DNA from 3 places in the Bradyrhizobium sp. McL0615 genome. Region 1 is predicted to be linked to each of the others. Evidence: predicted binding sites of a transcription regulator. Region 1 holds the regulator's gene; each other region holds the start of a gene.

Region 1 (4,669 bases):
TCGAGCGGCTTGCCGGCCTTCTCGTGCGCCTTGAGCTTGGCCTTCATGTCGGCGCCCAGCGCCAGCATGTTGCGCAACTCCTTCGGCGGCAATTCGTTTATATCGAGGAAGTGACGGACGGATTTGCTCATCACCCCGCCGCCTTCTTCAACTGATTGCCCGACAGCGCGATGCAGGCGCGCTCAAGCATCTGAACCGACTCGTCGATCTCGGCCTCGGTCACGATCAACGGTGCCAGGAACCGCACCACATTGTCGCCGGCGCCGACGGTGAGCAATTTCTCGCCGCGCAGCGCGTTGACGAGATCGCCGGAGGGCACTACGGCCTTGACGCCGACCAAAAGCCCCTCGCCGCGCACTTCCGAGAGCACGGTGGGATAGCGGTCGACCACGAAGGCCAGTTTCTGTTTGATCAAAAGCGACATCTTCTGCACGTGATCGAAGAAGCCGGGCTTCAGCATCACGTCGAGCACGGCATTGGCCGCCGCGATCGCCAACGGATTGCCGCCGAAGGTCGAGCCGTGCGAGCCGGGCGTCATGCCCGAAGCTGCGTCCGCAGTGGCCAGCACCGCGCCGATCGGAAAGCCGCCGCCGAGCGCTTTCGCCAGCGACATCACATCCGGCGTCACGCCGACGCGCTTGTAGGCGAAGAGATCGCCGGTGCGGCCCATGCCGGTCTGCACCTCGTCGAACGCCAACAGCAGGCCGTGCTCGTCGCAGAGCTGGCGCAGCGCCTTGAAGAAGGACTGCGGCGCCGAGCGCACGCCGCCCTCGCCCTGCACCGGCTCGATCAGGATGCCCGCGGTGTGCGGCCCGATCGCCTTCTTCACCGCTTCGAGATCGCCGTGCGGCACCTGGTCAAAGCCGTCCATCGGCGGGCCAAAGCCTTCGAGATATTTGGCGGAACCGGTCGCGGCGAGCGTGCCCAGGGTGCGGCCGTGGAAGGCGCCCTCGAAGGTGATGATGCGATAGCGCTCGGGATGGCCCTTGGAGAATTGGTAGCGGCGCACCACCTTGATCACGCCTTCCATCGCCTCGGCGCCGGAATTGCAGAAGAAAACCATGTCGGCAAAGCTCTGCTCGCAGAGCCGCGCGGCAAGCTTTTCGCCGTCCGGGCTCTTGAACAGGTTCGACATGTGCCAGAGCTTTGTCGCCTGCTCCTGCAGCGCCGCGATCAGGTACGGATGGCAGTGCCCCAGCGCGTTCACCGCAACGCCCGAGGTGAAGTCGAGATAGCGATCGCCATTGGTGGCGGTCAGCCAGCAGCCCTCGCCGCGCTCGAAGCCGAGATCGACCCTGGCGAAGACGGGGAGCAGATGCGACGTGGCGCTTTGGGTCATGGCAATCACTGAAGGTTTTGACCGGCCGCGGAGCATGCGAGCGTGAGCGCGAACGCGGCAGCAGCCGGTCTTGCGAAAACGAAACGTGCCGCCTCTTAAGGGCGGCACGTAGGAGGTATTCTATGTGGGCGGCGGTCGCTGTCAACACGCCACAAGGCTGTGTTTCCAGCACTGAAAGCGGGCCTTCCTGCGGCGCAAGAAAGGTTAATTCCGTAGGATTGCGGTGTGGTGCAAAACACGCACTGCAATGCAGAGATGCCGGAACATGTGGACGCATCGGCGCGGACTCTTGCGCCCGAGTCCCGCCATATTGTAGCTTTTGGGCTGTCGGGTACGACATCTCGTGCGGCGGATCTGATCCCAAGAGTCCATTTTGTACAGCGTACACGTTCGGGCGCGGCTTTCGCGCCCGGCGAGGGCTAAGGGATTCTGACCGCAGGGATTTTTGAGACGAATGACGTCGCCAGTGCTGCCCCTGATTGGCCGGCGCGATGCGAAGGGAAGAATGCGATGACGGTATTGACCTGGTCCGACGATCGCGTCGAACAGCTGAAAAAGCTCTGGGAAGCCGGATTGTCGGCCAGCCAGATCGCCGCGGAACTCGGAAATGTGACGCGAAACGCTGTGATCGGCAAAGTGCACCGGCTGGGCCTGTCCGGCCGCGCCAAGAGCCCCTCCTCGGCCGCCCCGCGGCAGCGCAAGGCGCGCCCGGCGCAGCAGATGATGCGGGTATCGCGCCCGGTATCGCGCGGCAACACCGCGCTGGCGCACGCTTTCGAGGTCGAGATGGAGCCGGATCCGATCGCCTTCGACAACGTGGTGCCGATGAGCCAGCGGCTGTCGCTGCTCGAACTGAACGAAGCCACCTGCCACTGGCCGGTCGGCGATCCCTCGAGCCCGGAATTCTTCTTCTGCGGCGGCAAGGCGCTCGCGGGCCTGCCCTATTGCGCGCATCACTCGCGCGTGGCGTATCAGCCGGCCTCCGACCGGCGCAGGCAGCAGCCGAAGCCGACGCGGTAAGTTGCGATTTATCGAGCCCGGATGGAGCGCAGCGCAACCCGGGCTACGAACCAAATGGTTTGTCGTCCCTGCGAACGCAGGGACCCATAACCACCGATGTCAGTGGTTATGCTTCGCTGGAGCTCCAGCGTTTTTCAACAATCGAGATTTGTGGGTATGGGTCCCTGCGTTCGCAGGGACGACGGCGGTTGCGAACGCTGAAGCCTTACGGCTCCACCTTCGCAAACCGGTCATCCAGCGCGTAGCCGGCGCCGCGCACGGTGCGGATCGGGTCCTGCTCGCGGCCGGGGTTGAGCAGTTTGCGCAGGCGGCCGATATGGACGTCGACGGTGCGCTCGTCGATATAGATGTCGCGGCCCCAGACGCTGTCGAGCAATTGCTCGCGGCTGAAGACGCGGCCGGGATGCTCCAGGAAAAACTCCAGCAGGCGATACTCGGTCGGGCCGAGATCGATCTGGCGGCCCGAACGCGCGACGCGGCGTTTCTCGCGATCCAGTTCGATGTCGCCATAGGTCAGCACGGTGGCGAGCCGCTCCGGGCTCGCGCGCCGCAACAGGCCCTTCACCCGCGCCAGCAGTTCCGGCACCGAGAACGGTTTGACGATGTAATCGTCGGCGCCGGTCGCCAGCCCCCGCACCCGCTCGCTCTCCTCGCCGCGCGCGGTCAGCATGATGATCGGCAATTGCTTGGTCTCCGGCCGGGCGCGCAGGCGCCGGCAGAGTTCGATGCCTGACAGACCGGGCAGCATCCAGTCCAGCACGACGAGATCGGGCACCCGTTCCTTCAACCGGGTATCCGCATCGTCGCCGCGCGCGACGGTTTCGACATCATAACCTTCGGCGTCGAGGTTGTAGCGCAACAGCGTGGTCAGCGCTTCCTCGTCCTCGACCACCATAATGCGCGCGCTCATCTTCTATCCCTCAGCTATTCGGTACGGTCGTGGCAAAATTCGTCATGTCGCCCTTCGGGCGCTTGTCGAGCATCTGCTGGCCCTCGATCATGTAGAACACGGTCTCGGCGATATTGGTGGCATGGTCGCCGATCCGTTCGATGTTCTTGGCGCAGAACATCAAATGGATGCAGAACGAGATGTTGCGCGGGTCTTCCATCATATAGGTCAGGAGCTCGCGGAACAGCGAGGTGCAGATGGCGTCGACTTCCTCGTCGCCCTTCCAGACCGCCATCGCCGCCGGCAGATCGTGCGCTGCATAGGCGTCCAGCACCGACTTGACCTGCGACTGCACCAGGTCGGTCATGTGTTCGAGGCCGCGCATCAGCTTCAGCGGCTGGAAATCGTTTTCCAGTGCTGCGACGCGCTTGCCCATGTTCTTGGCGAGGTCGCCGATCCGCTCCAGATCGGTGGCGACCCGCATGGCGCCGACGATCTCGCGCAGGTCGATCGCCATCGGCTGGCGGCGCGCGATAGTCAGCACCGCGCGCTCCTCGATCAGATGCTGCAGCCGGTCGATCTCGACGTCAGACGCGACGACGCGCTTGCCGAGAGCGACGTCGCGACGGACCAGCGCGTCGACGGATTCGGTGATCATGCGCTCAGCCAGGCCGCCCATCTCGGCGACGAGACGGGTCAATTCCTGGAGGTCGCTGTCGAATGCCTTGGCGGTGTGTTCAGAAGCCATGTGTTATCTCCTCAACCGAACCGGCCGGTGATGTAATCTTGGGTACGTCGATCGCTCGGCGAGGTGAAAATCTTGTTGGTGTCGTCGAACTCTATCAGCTCGCCGAGATACATGAAGGCGGTCTTGTCCGAGACGCGGGCCGCCTGCTGCATGTTATGGGTGACGATGGCGATGGTGTAATCCTCCGCCAGCTCCTGGATCAGTTCCTCGACCTTGGCGGTCGAGATCGGGTCCAGCGCCGAGCAGGGCTCGTCGAACAAAATCACCTCGGGCCGCACCGCAACCGTGCGCGCGATGCAGAGCCGCTGCTGCTGGCCGCCGGACAGCGACAGCCCGCTTGCGTTCAGCTTGTCCTTGACCTCGTTCCACAGCGCGCCACCGCGCAGCGCCTTCTCGACCCGGCCGTCCATCTCCGACTTGGAGATCTTCTCATAGAGCCGGATGCCGAAGGCGATGTTTTCGTAGATCGTCATCGGGAACGGCGTCGGCTTCTGGAACACCATGCCGACGCGGGCCCGCAGCAGATTGAGGTCGAGCTTGGGGTCGAGGATGTTGGTCTGGTCGAGCATCAACTGGCCGGTCGCCTTCTGGCCGGGATAGAGGTCGTACATCCGGTTGAAGATCCGCAGCAGCGTGGACTTGCCGCAGCCGGACGGGCCGATGAAGGCGGTGA
Region 2 (4,669 bases), 2.5 Mb from region 1:
TGCCGTCTTCCAGCGTCAGAATGCGGTCGAAATAGCTGACGAAGTTTCCAAAATAGGTGAACAGGGTACGCAGATTCACTTCCGCGCCGAACGCCGCGACGACAAGCACCGCAAGAAAGGTCACCGCCGCCAGCGCAAGCCGCAGCCGCTTGCGCGCCACCGCGGCGCGATACGCCGCGTTGAGAACGGCCAGTTGCGCGCCTGGAAGGATCGATACGGCTGAGGTCATTAAGGCGTTCCGCCCGGGCCCAAATTCAAAAAAAAGGCCGGGCCACGCGGACCCGGCCTCATTTGTTTCTACCGATCGATCAGGACGCCTTCTTTTTACGCAACGCATCGACGAACTTGATCAACTCGATAGTACCATCCCAGTCCTTGGTGGTCGCCGGGTTAAAGCCTTTCTTCTGGCCGTCGGACAGGCGGTCGAACGCGGCCTTGTCCTTGGTCGGCGCTTCGGTGAACGCCTTGGCAATCGCCGCCTTCAGATCCGCAGGCAGATCCGCATTGTAGGCGTAGGGTCCGTTGATGATCGGGGCCGACTTGTGGATGATCCGGAAATCGTCCTTCTTCATCGCCGACCCGTCGGCGTTTTTCAGCATGCCCTTGTGCAGCATCTGGGCGAGCGTGGAATCGTCGTCGTTGGTCCACTGATTGGCGGCGACATCGACGGTGCCCTGCGACAGCGCCAGCATGGCGTTCTCGTGGCTGCCGGTGAAGACGACCTTGCCAAAATAGCCATCGGCGTCGGAGATGCCGAGCTTGTCGAGTTCGAAGCGCGGCACATTGTTGCCCGACGTCGAATTTGGGTCGACCAGGCCGAGGTTCTTGCCCTTCAGCTGATCGATATTCTTGTAAGCGCTCGACGCCTTGACGAAGAACACCGAATAATAGCCGGTCGAGCCGTCGGCATTGATGTCGTTGGCGAAGGCGTCGGTCTTGACGCCGGTCAGGCGGGCGCGGGCAAACGATGCCGAGCCGTAGCTGGCGATATGGATGTTGCCGGCGCGCTGGCCTTCGATCACGGCCGCGTAGTCGTTGGCGATGCGCAGCGTGACCTTGATGCCCAGCTCCTTGGAGAGATAGGCGACGAACGGCGTCCAGCGCTCGGTGACCCCCGAAGCGTTTTCGGCTGGCACCACGGCAAATGTTAGTTCGGGATATTTGCTCTTCCAGTCCTGTGCCGAGGCTGAAGCGGTGAATGCCAGCGCAGCTGCGCCGGCCAGAACGATACGACGGGTGATCATGGTGAGCCCTCTTGTTGTGGTTACGCCTCTTTGCCGATTGCAGGCTTGCAACCGGCTACCCTGTACAGAAATGACACTCAGGCTGCGGCTGCCGTGCCGAGTTCAGGCATCGCCGCAGCGCCGGGTGCCTGCGCGGGCGCGGCGCCCATGACATCATCGGCTTCGAGATCGTAGAGTTCGCGCGCGATCCGATCGGTCAGCGTCTCGGGCGCCCCATCGAACACCACCCGCCCTGCGGCCATGCCAATCAACCGGTCGCAGTAGCTTCGCGCCAGATCGAGCGAGTGCAGGTTGCAGATCACGGTGATGCCGAAATGCTTGTTGATGCGCAGCAGCGCATCCATCACGATCCGGGTGTTGCGGGGATCAAGCGAGGCGATCGGTTCGTCGGCGAGAATAATGTCGGGCTCCTGCACCAGCGCGCGGGCGATGGCGACGCGCTGCTGCTGGCCGCCGGAAAGCTGGTCGGCGCGCTGGGCGGCGATCCCAGCCATATCGAACTGCTCCAGCGCCGACATCGCCAGCGCCCTGTCCTCTTCCGGCCAGAGCTGCGTCAGCGAGCGCCAGGACGGAATTTCCGCCAGCCGGCCCATCAGCACATTGGTCAGAACGTCGAGCCGGCCGACCAGATTGAACTGCTGAAAGATCATCGCGGAGCGCGCACGCCACTGCCGAAGATCCTTGCCACGCAGTGCGGTCACGTCGACGCCTTCGAACAGAATGCGCCCCTCGGAAGGTTCAGCGAGGCGGTTGATCATCCGAAGCAGCGTGGATTTTCCGGCACCGGAACGGCCGATCACGCCGACGAAGCTGCCGGGCGCGATCGAAAATGACGCGTTATCCACTGCGGCTTTGGTGCCGAACCGACACGTCAAACCATCCACCACCAGCATGCAATGCTCCAGAATTCCAGTCGTGGAGCATCGCTAACGGTTCGATCTAACAGTTGTGTGACACGACTGCTGCGGTGCGGCGTTCGTCCACACCCCCGTCCACAGCAGCGGGTCGTCATGCATCCGTCATGATCCTGTCATCAAGCGCATCGAAGACGAGCGGACGCCAATGACCTTTCCTCTGTTGCTGATGGACGCCACCGATGGCCGGCAAGATGCTTTCCGCTGAACCGGCCGTCGATCCCACCGCCTCGGTGCGCGATTGCAAGCTCGGCGCCTACACAGAGGTCGGCGCGCGGACCATCCTGCTCGAGGTCACGATGGCGGATTATTCCTACGTCGTGAACGACGCGCAGATCAGCTACACCACGATCGGAAGATTCTGCTCAATCGCGGCGATGACGCGGATCAACCCGGGCAATCACCCGATGCAGCGCGCCTCGCAGGCGCATTTCACCTATCGCGCCAGCAGCTATTTTCCGGGCGAAAGCGACGATGCCGATTTCTTTGCATGGCGGCGCGAGCATCACGTCCATATCGGCCATGACGTCTGGATCGGCCACGGCGCAGTGATCCTGCCCGGCCGCTCGATCGGCACCGGCGCGGTGGTCGCAGCCGGCGCCGTCGTCACCAAGAACGTCCCCGCCTATGCGATCGTGGCAGGCAACCCGGCGCGGCCGATTAAGCAGCGGTTTCCGGAATCCATTGCCGGGCGGCTGGCGGAGCTGGCATGGTGGGACTGGGACCATGAGACGCTTCGCCGCGCCCTGCCCGATTTCCGAAAACTCGATGTCGAGGGCTTTCTCGGCAAGTACGAATCGGCCGAAGCATCCGGCCGTCATCCATTCAACCAGAGTGCCGCATCGTGACCGAACTGTTCATTGAAGGTGGCCGGGCCCTGCTCGGACATGAGATTCTCGAAACCACATTGCGAATTGCCGGCCGCGAGATCGTCGCCGTGGGTACGGACAACAGCCATGGCTCGCCCGGCATCGATGCCGGCGGCTTGCTGGTGCTGCCAGGCATTGTCGATCTGCATGGCGACGCCTTCGAGCGGCAAATGATGCCGCGACCCGGCGTCGATTTTCCGATCGATATCGCGCTGATCGACAGCGACCGCCAGGCGGTCAGCAACGGCATCACCACCGTCTATCATGCCACGACCTGGTCGTGGGAGCCCGGCCTTCGCGGCGCCGACAACGCGCGGAAAATGCTGGAGGCGATCGAGCAGATGCGGCCGCAGCTCGCCGCCGATACCCGCTTCCATCTGCGCCAGGAGACCTACAATCTCGATGCGGAAAGCGAAATCATCGACTGGCTGTCGGAAGGCCGCGTCGACCTGTTCGCCTTCAACGACCACATGGACTCGACCGTCGCCAGCCTTACCAAACCGCTGAAGCGCAGCCGCATGGTGGAGCGCACGGGTCTTACCAATGAGGCGTTCGACGACCTTGTACAAAGTGTGGTCTGCCGCGGCCACGACGTGCCGGCGTCGATCGCCCGGCTGGCGCAGGCGGCGCGCGCGGCTGATGTCCGGATGCTCTCGCATGACGACGAAAGCCCGGCGATGCGGCAGGCCTTTCGTGCGCAAGGCGTGACAATCGCCGAATTTCCGGTCAACGAGGAGACCGCCCGCGACGCCGCCGAAGCCTCTGATTTCATCGTGTTCGGCGCGCCCAATGTCGTGCGCGGCGGCAGCCACACCGGCTGGACCAAGGCCTCCGACATGATCGCCAAGGGCCTCTGTTCGGTGCTGGCGTCGGACTATTACTACCCGGCACCGCTGCTGGCGGCGTTTCGTCTCGCCGCCGACGGCGTGCTGCCGCTGGCCGAGGCGTGGCAATTGATCTCGTCGGCGCCGGCGCGCGCCGCCGGCCTCGCCGATCGCGGCTTGCTCGCCGCGGGACAGCGCGCCGACATCATCCTCGTCGATGACACGGTGCCGTTGCGGCCGCGCGTCGTCGCCGTCGTTGCTGCGGGACGTCTGGTGCATCTGACTGAAGCGCACCGTCTCGTCCGCTCGTCGGTCGCTCCCCGGAAGGCAGTTGCAGCCGCGTGAGACGGCCCTATTCTGGCGCGATGGCAAACTATCCCCGTTACGCAATCTACTACACCGCCGCACAAGGCAGCGCGCTCGACCGGTTCGGCGCGTCGCTGCTCGGGTACGACGCCTATGGCGGCGACGACCTGCCCTTTCCGGATGGGCTGCCATTGGACTGGCGCGACCTGACGCAGGATCCGCGCAAATACGGCTTTCACGCCACGCTGAAGGCGCCGATGGCACTGGCCGACGGCAAGGCCGAGGCACAGCTTGCCGCGGCATGCGAATTGTTCGCCGATCTGGCCCGGCCCGTGCCGGTGATCCAGCCGGTCGTCGATTCGATCAGTGGTTTCATCGCGGTGATCCCGGCCGAGCCTTCAGCAGAGCTCGAACTGCTCGCCGCTGAAGCGACCAAGGCGTTCGATCCGTTCCGGGCTCCGCTCAACCCGGAAGATCGCGCACGGCGCAATCCCGACAAGCTGACGCCGCGG
Region 3 (4,669 bases), 3.5 Mb from region 1:
AGGATGATCACGCTGACCTACGGCCTTGGCGTAGGCCTGGCCGCGCTGGCCGGCGTGCTGTCCGCGCCGATCAACCAGGTGCGGCCGCTGATGGGCGCCGACCTGATCATCGTCGTGTTCGCGGTGGTGGTGATCGGCGGCATGGGGTCGATCATGGGATCGATCATCACCGGTTTTGCCCTCGGCGTGATCGAAGGGCTTACCAAGTATTTTTATCCCGAGGCTTCCAACACCGTGGTGTTTGTCCTGATGGTGCTGGTGTTGCTGATAAAGCCCACGGGACTGACTGGACGGGCGGCCTGACATGAGCGCATTGACTGACGACACACTGCCGGTAACGCCGCGCGCGATGCGCGACGAGATGATCGTGTTTGCGGCAATGGCGGTGCTGCTGGGGCTTGTGCCGATGACCGGCATCTACCCGTTCTTCGTGATGCAGGCTTTGTGCTTCGCGCTGCTCGCCTGCGCCTTCAATCTGCTGATCGGCTATGGCGGCCTGCTGTCATTCGGTCACGCGATGTTCCTGGGGACGGCGGGCTATTGCACGGCGCATGCGCTCAAGGTGTGGGGCGTGTCGCCCGAACTCGGAATTCTGGTCGGCATCGCCGGCGCTGCCGCGCTTTCGGTCGTCACCGGCTTCATCTCGATCCGGCGGCAGGGCATCTACTTCTCGATGATCACGCTGGCGCTGTCGCAGTTGCTCTACTTCATCTACCTGCAGGCGCCGTTCACCCATGGCGAAGACGGCATTCAGGGCATTCCGCAGGGCTATCTGTTCGGAATCTTCAATCTCGCCAAGCCGACGGTGCTGTACTACGTCGTGCTGGCCGGGTTCCTCGCCGGCTTCCTCTTGATCTATCGCACCATCAACTCGCCGTTCGGCGAGGTCTTGAAGGCAATCCGCGAGAACGAGCCGCGGGCGATCTCGCTGGGCTACAAGACCGACCAGTACAAGCTGCTTGCCTTCATCCTGTCCGGCACGCTCGCGGGCTTTGCCGGTTCGCTAAAGGTGTTCGTGGCGCAGAACGCCTCGCTCACCGACGTGCACTGGTCGATGTCCGGCGAAATCGTGCTGATGACGCTGGTCGGTGGCCTCGGCACCATCTTTGGCCCGGTCGTCGGCGCCTTCGTCATCATCGCCATGCAGCAATATCTGGCCGGGTTCGGGCAGTGGGTGACGGTGATCCAGGGCGTCATCTTCGTCGCCTGCGTGCTGACCTTCCGCCGCGGCGTAATCGGCGAGATCGCGCATTATTTCCGCCGATCCCTGTAAAACGGCCGGTTTTGGCGCAGTTTTCGGTGTCACAAAGCGGTGGATGACCCGGTTCCCGGGTCACCCTGTGGCGCGCTTTGCCTGCGAATGGTCTATGACAACCCTGTGACGGGCTGCCCGACGGCCTCCAGAACGATGGATTTTGACCAATGCTGATGCGCTGGTTTCGTGCCTTTTTGCCGAAAGAGGAGCGATTTTTTGATCTTTTTGATCGGCATGCCCAGACGGTGGTGCAGGGGGCGCTGGCGCTTCAGGATATGCTGCGTGGCGGCGACGAAACGCCGGTGTTCTGCCAGCGTGTCAACCAGTTCGAAAATGATGCCGACGGCATCACGCGCGAGGTACTGACGGCGGTCCGGCGCACTTTCATTACCCCGTTCGACCGCGGCGACATCAAGAACCTGATCACGGCGATGGACGATGCGATCGATCAGATGCAGCAGACCGCCAAGGCGGTGGTGCTGTTCGAGGTCCGCACGTTCGAGCCGCCGATGCGCGAGATCGGGACGCTTTTGGTCGAATGCGCCAATCTGGTCGGCCGCGCGCTGCCGCTGATGCAGGCGATCGGAAACAACGTTGCGATGCTGACCGCCATTACCGAGGAGATCGGCAAGCTGGAAGGCCGTATCGATGACCTCCACGATATCGGTTTGAAGGAGCTGTATCTCAAGCATCGCGGCGGCAGCTCGATGGAATTCATTGTGGGCGCCGAGATCTACAAGCATCTCGAGAAAGTGTCCGATCGCTTCGACGACGTTGCCAACGAGATCAACTCCATCGTGATCGAACAGGTCTGAGCATGATCCGGAAAAGTGGATACCGGTTTTCCGAGAAGATCATGCTCAAGCAAGTGATATAGGGCAGGGCCAATCCAGTGGACGCCTCGCTCGGACTTCCGATTCTGATCTTTCTGATCGCGGTCGCGCTGCTGTTCGACTTCCTCAATGGATTGCACGACGCTGCCAATTCGATCGCTACGATCGTGTCGACCCGCGTGCTGCGCCCACAATATGCGGTGCTGTGGGCCGCCTTCTTCAATTTCATTGCCTTCGCGGTGTTCGGACTCCACGTCGCCAATACGATCGGCACCGGCATCATTGAGCCGAGCGTCGTCGATGCCACCGTGATCTTCGCGGCACTTGTGGGCGCCATCGTCTGGAACCTGATCACGTGGGCGCTCGGAATTCCCTCGTCCAGTTCGCACGCGTTGATCGGCGGGCTGGTCGGCGCGGGCATGGCAAAGGCCGGATTTTCGGCGGCGGTCTGGAGTGGCCTGTCCAAGGCGCTGCTGGCAATCGTGCTATCGCCGCTGGTAGGCTTCCTGCTGGCGCTGGTACTGGTTGCGATCGTGTCCTGGGCCTCGGTGCGCTCGACGCCTTTCGCGGTCGACCGCGCCTTTCGCATCCTGCAATTCGTATCGGCGTCGCTTTATTCGCTCGGCCATGGCGGCAACGACGCGCAAAAGACCATGGGCATCATCGCGGTGCTGCTCTATTCGCAGGGCCATCTCGGCACCGAATTCTCCATCCCCTTCTGGGTGGTGCTGTCCTGCCAGGCCGCGATGGCGCTGGGCACGCTGATGGGCGGCTGGCGGATCGTTCGCACCATGGGATTGCGGATCACCAAGCTGACGCCGATGCAGGGCTTCTGCGCCGAAACTGGCGGGGCGGCGACCCTCTTTATGGCGACCTATCTCGGGGTTCCCGTCTCCACCACCCACACCATTACCGGCGCCATCGTCGGCGTCGGCGCCGCGCGGCGGGTCTCGGCGGTGCGCTGGAACGTGGCGAGTTCGATCGTCTACGCCTGGGTGATCACCATTCCGGCTTCCGCCTTCGTTGCAGCGCTGACCTACTGGGCGGCGTTGTTGCTACGCTGATCCGGTGACGAGCTTTAGCCCGATAATGCCGGCCACGATCAGCCCGATGCAGGCCAGGCGCGCGGCGGTGGCAGGCTCGCCGAACAGCGCGATGCCCAGGATGGCCGTTCCGACCGCGCCGATGCCGGTCCATACCGCGTAGGCGGTTCCGATCGGTAGCGTTTTCAGGGCAAGACCGAGCAGGAGGATGCTGCCCGCCATGCAGGCGAGCGTCAGGACGGATGGAGCGAGCCGCGTGAAACCTTCGGTATCTTTGAGGCCGATGGCCCAGCCAATTTCCATGAGGCCGGCGACGAACAATACGATCCAGGCCATCACGACCCTCCTGATCAGGCAGGGTCGTCCCCGCGAATGCGCTGTGAATTGGAAGGCCGTCCTTCCGCTGCCGATATGGGACTGGCGAGTTGCCGCCGCAACCACCAAATGAGGCTTGATTAGGCCGGTTTTCCCTGCCAAACGCTCGAGCCTCATGTCCGATATTGCCGTTTCAGCCGAATCGCCGCCCCGCTCGCCGCTTGCAGATGAAGTGGCGCGGCGGCGCACGTTTGCGATCATCTCCCACCCGGACGCCGGCAAGACCACGCTGACCGAAAAGCTGCTGCTGTTCGGCGGCGCCATCAATCTGGCGGGGCAGGTCAAGGCCAAGGGCGAGCGCCGCAACACCCGCTCCGACTGGATGAAGATCGAGCGCGAGCGCGGCATCTCGGTCGTGACCTCGGTGATGACGTTCGAATTCGAGGGCCTCGTCTTCAACCTGCTGGATACGCCGGGCCACGAGGACTTTTCCGAGGACACCTATCGCACGCTGACGGCGGTCGATTCCGCTGTGATGGTGATCGACGCTGCCAAGGGAATCGAGGCGCGGACCCGGAAGCTGTTCGAGGTTTGCCGGCTGCGCGACATTCCGATCATCACCTTCATCAACAAGATGGACCGCGAGAGCCGCGATACGTTCGAACTCCTGGACGAGATCGAAAAGACGCTAGCGCTCGACACCACGCCGATGACCTGGCCGGTCGGCCGTGGTCGCGATTTCCTCGGCACCTACGATGTCATCGATGGCGGCGTGCGTTTGCTGGAAGGTGGGGCCGCCAAGACTGGCGCGGCACAGCAGATCGACATCGCCGATCTCGCCGGCCGTAACCCCAATCTCGACGTCACCGAGATCAAGGATGAACTCGCGCTGGTCTCGGAAGCCTGCAAGCCGTTCGAGCTGGAGGCGTTTCGCGAAGGCCACCTGACACCAGTCTATTTCGGCAGCGCGCTGCGCAATTTCGGCGTTGGCGACTTGCTGGAAGGTCTCGGCAAGTTTGCGCCTGCGCCGCGCGCGCAGGACAGCAATTTGCGCAAGGTCGAGGCCGCCGAGCCGCGCATGAGCGCCTTCGTGTTCAAGATCCAGGCCAACATGGATCCGAACCACCGCGACCGCATCGCCTTTGCGCGGCTGTGCTCGGGCAAGCTCAGCCGCGGCATGAAGGCAAAGCTGGTGCGGACCGGCAAGAACATGAGCCTGTCGA

The links. The regulator PhoB, encoded in region 1, activates phosphate uptake and scavenging genes when phosphate is short. The targets are predictions, from matches to a motif close to TGTCATNNANCTGTCAT.
Region 2: a site for PhoB is predicted at 2,251-2,267, ahead of phnC (phosphonate ABC transporter ATP-binding protein). Genes of this name have one in related genera too.
Region 3: a site for PhoB is predicted at 1,368-1,384, ahead of ACPPVP_RS20370 (DUF47 domain-containing protein). Genes of this name have one in related genera too.

The regions. Positions count from the first base shown of each region.
Region 1 covers NZ_CP188254.1:839,750-844,418, reverse strand. Annotated here, with positions in the region: gene argF (ornithine carbamoyltransferase) at 1-131, opposite strand, end outside; gene ACPPVP_RS03880 (aspartate aminotransferase family protein) at 131-1,339, opposite strand; gene ACPPVP_RS03875 (GcrA family cell cycle regulator) at 1,850-2,359, shown strand; gene phoB (phosphate regulon transcriptional regulator PhoB) at 2,565-3,269, opposite strand; gene phoU (phosphate signaling complex protein PhoU) at 3,280-3,996, opposite strand; gene pstB (phosphate ABC transporter ATP-binding protein PstB) at 4,008-4,669, opposite strand, start outside.
Region 2 covers NZ_CP188254.1:3,380,812-3,385,480, reverse strand. Annotated here, with positions in the region: gene phnE (phosphonate ABC transporter, permease protein PhnE) at 1-229, opposite strand, end outside; gene phnD (phosphonate ABC transporter substrate-binding protein) at 309-1,244, opposite strand; gene phnC (phosphonate ABC transporter ATP-binding protein) at 1,322-2,137, opposite strand; gene ACPPVP_RS15985 (DapH/DapD/GlmU-related protein) at 2,341-3,006, shown strand; gene ACPPVP_RS15980 (alpha-D-ribose 1-methylphosphonate 5-triphosphate diphosphatase) at 3,003-4,196, shown strand; gene ACPPVP_RS15975 (DUF1045 domain-containing protein) at 4,217-4,669, shown strand, end outside.
Region 3 covers NZ_CP188254.1:4,329,544-4,334,212, forward strand. Annotated here, with positions in the region: gene ACPPVP_RS20360 (branched-chain amino acid ABC transporter permease) at 1-303, shown strand, start outside; gene ACPPVP_RS20365 (branched-chain amino acid ABC transporter permease) at 305-1,273, shown strand; gene ACPPVP_RS20370 (DUF47 domain-containing protein) at 1,426-2,070, shown strand; gene ACPPVP_RS20375 (anion permease) at 2,148-3,152, shown strand; gene sugE (quaternary ammonium compound efflux SMR transporter SugE) at 3,144-3,467, opposite strand; gene ACPPVP_RS20385 (peptide chain release factor 3) at 3,622-4,669, shown strand, end outside.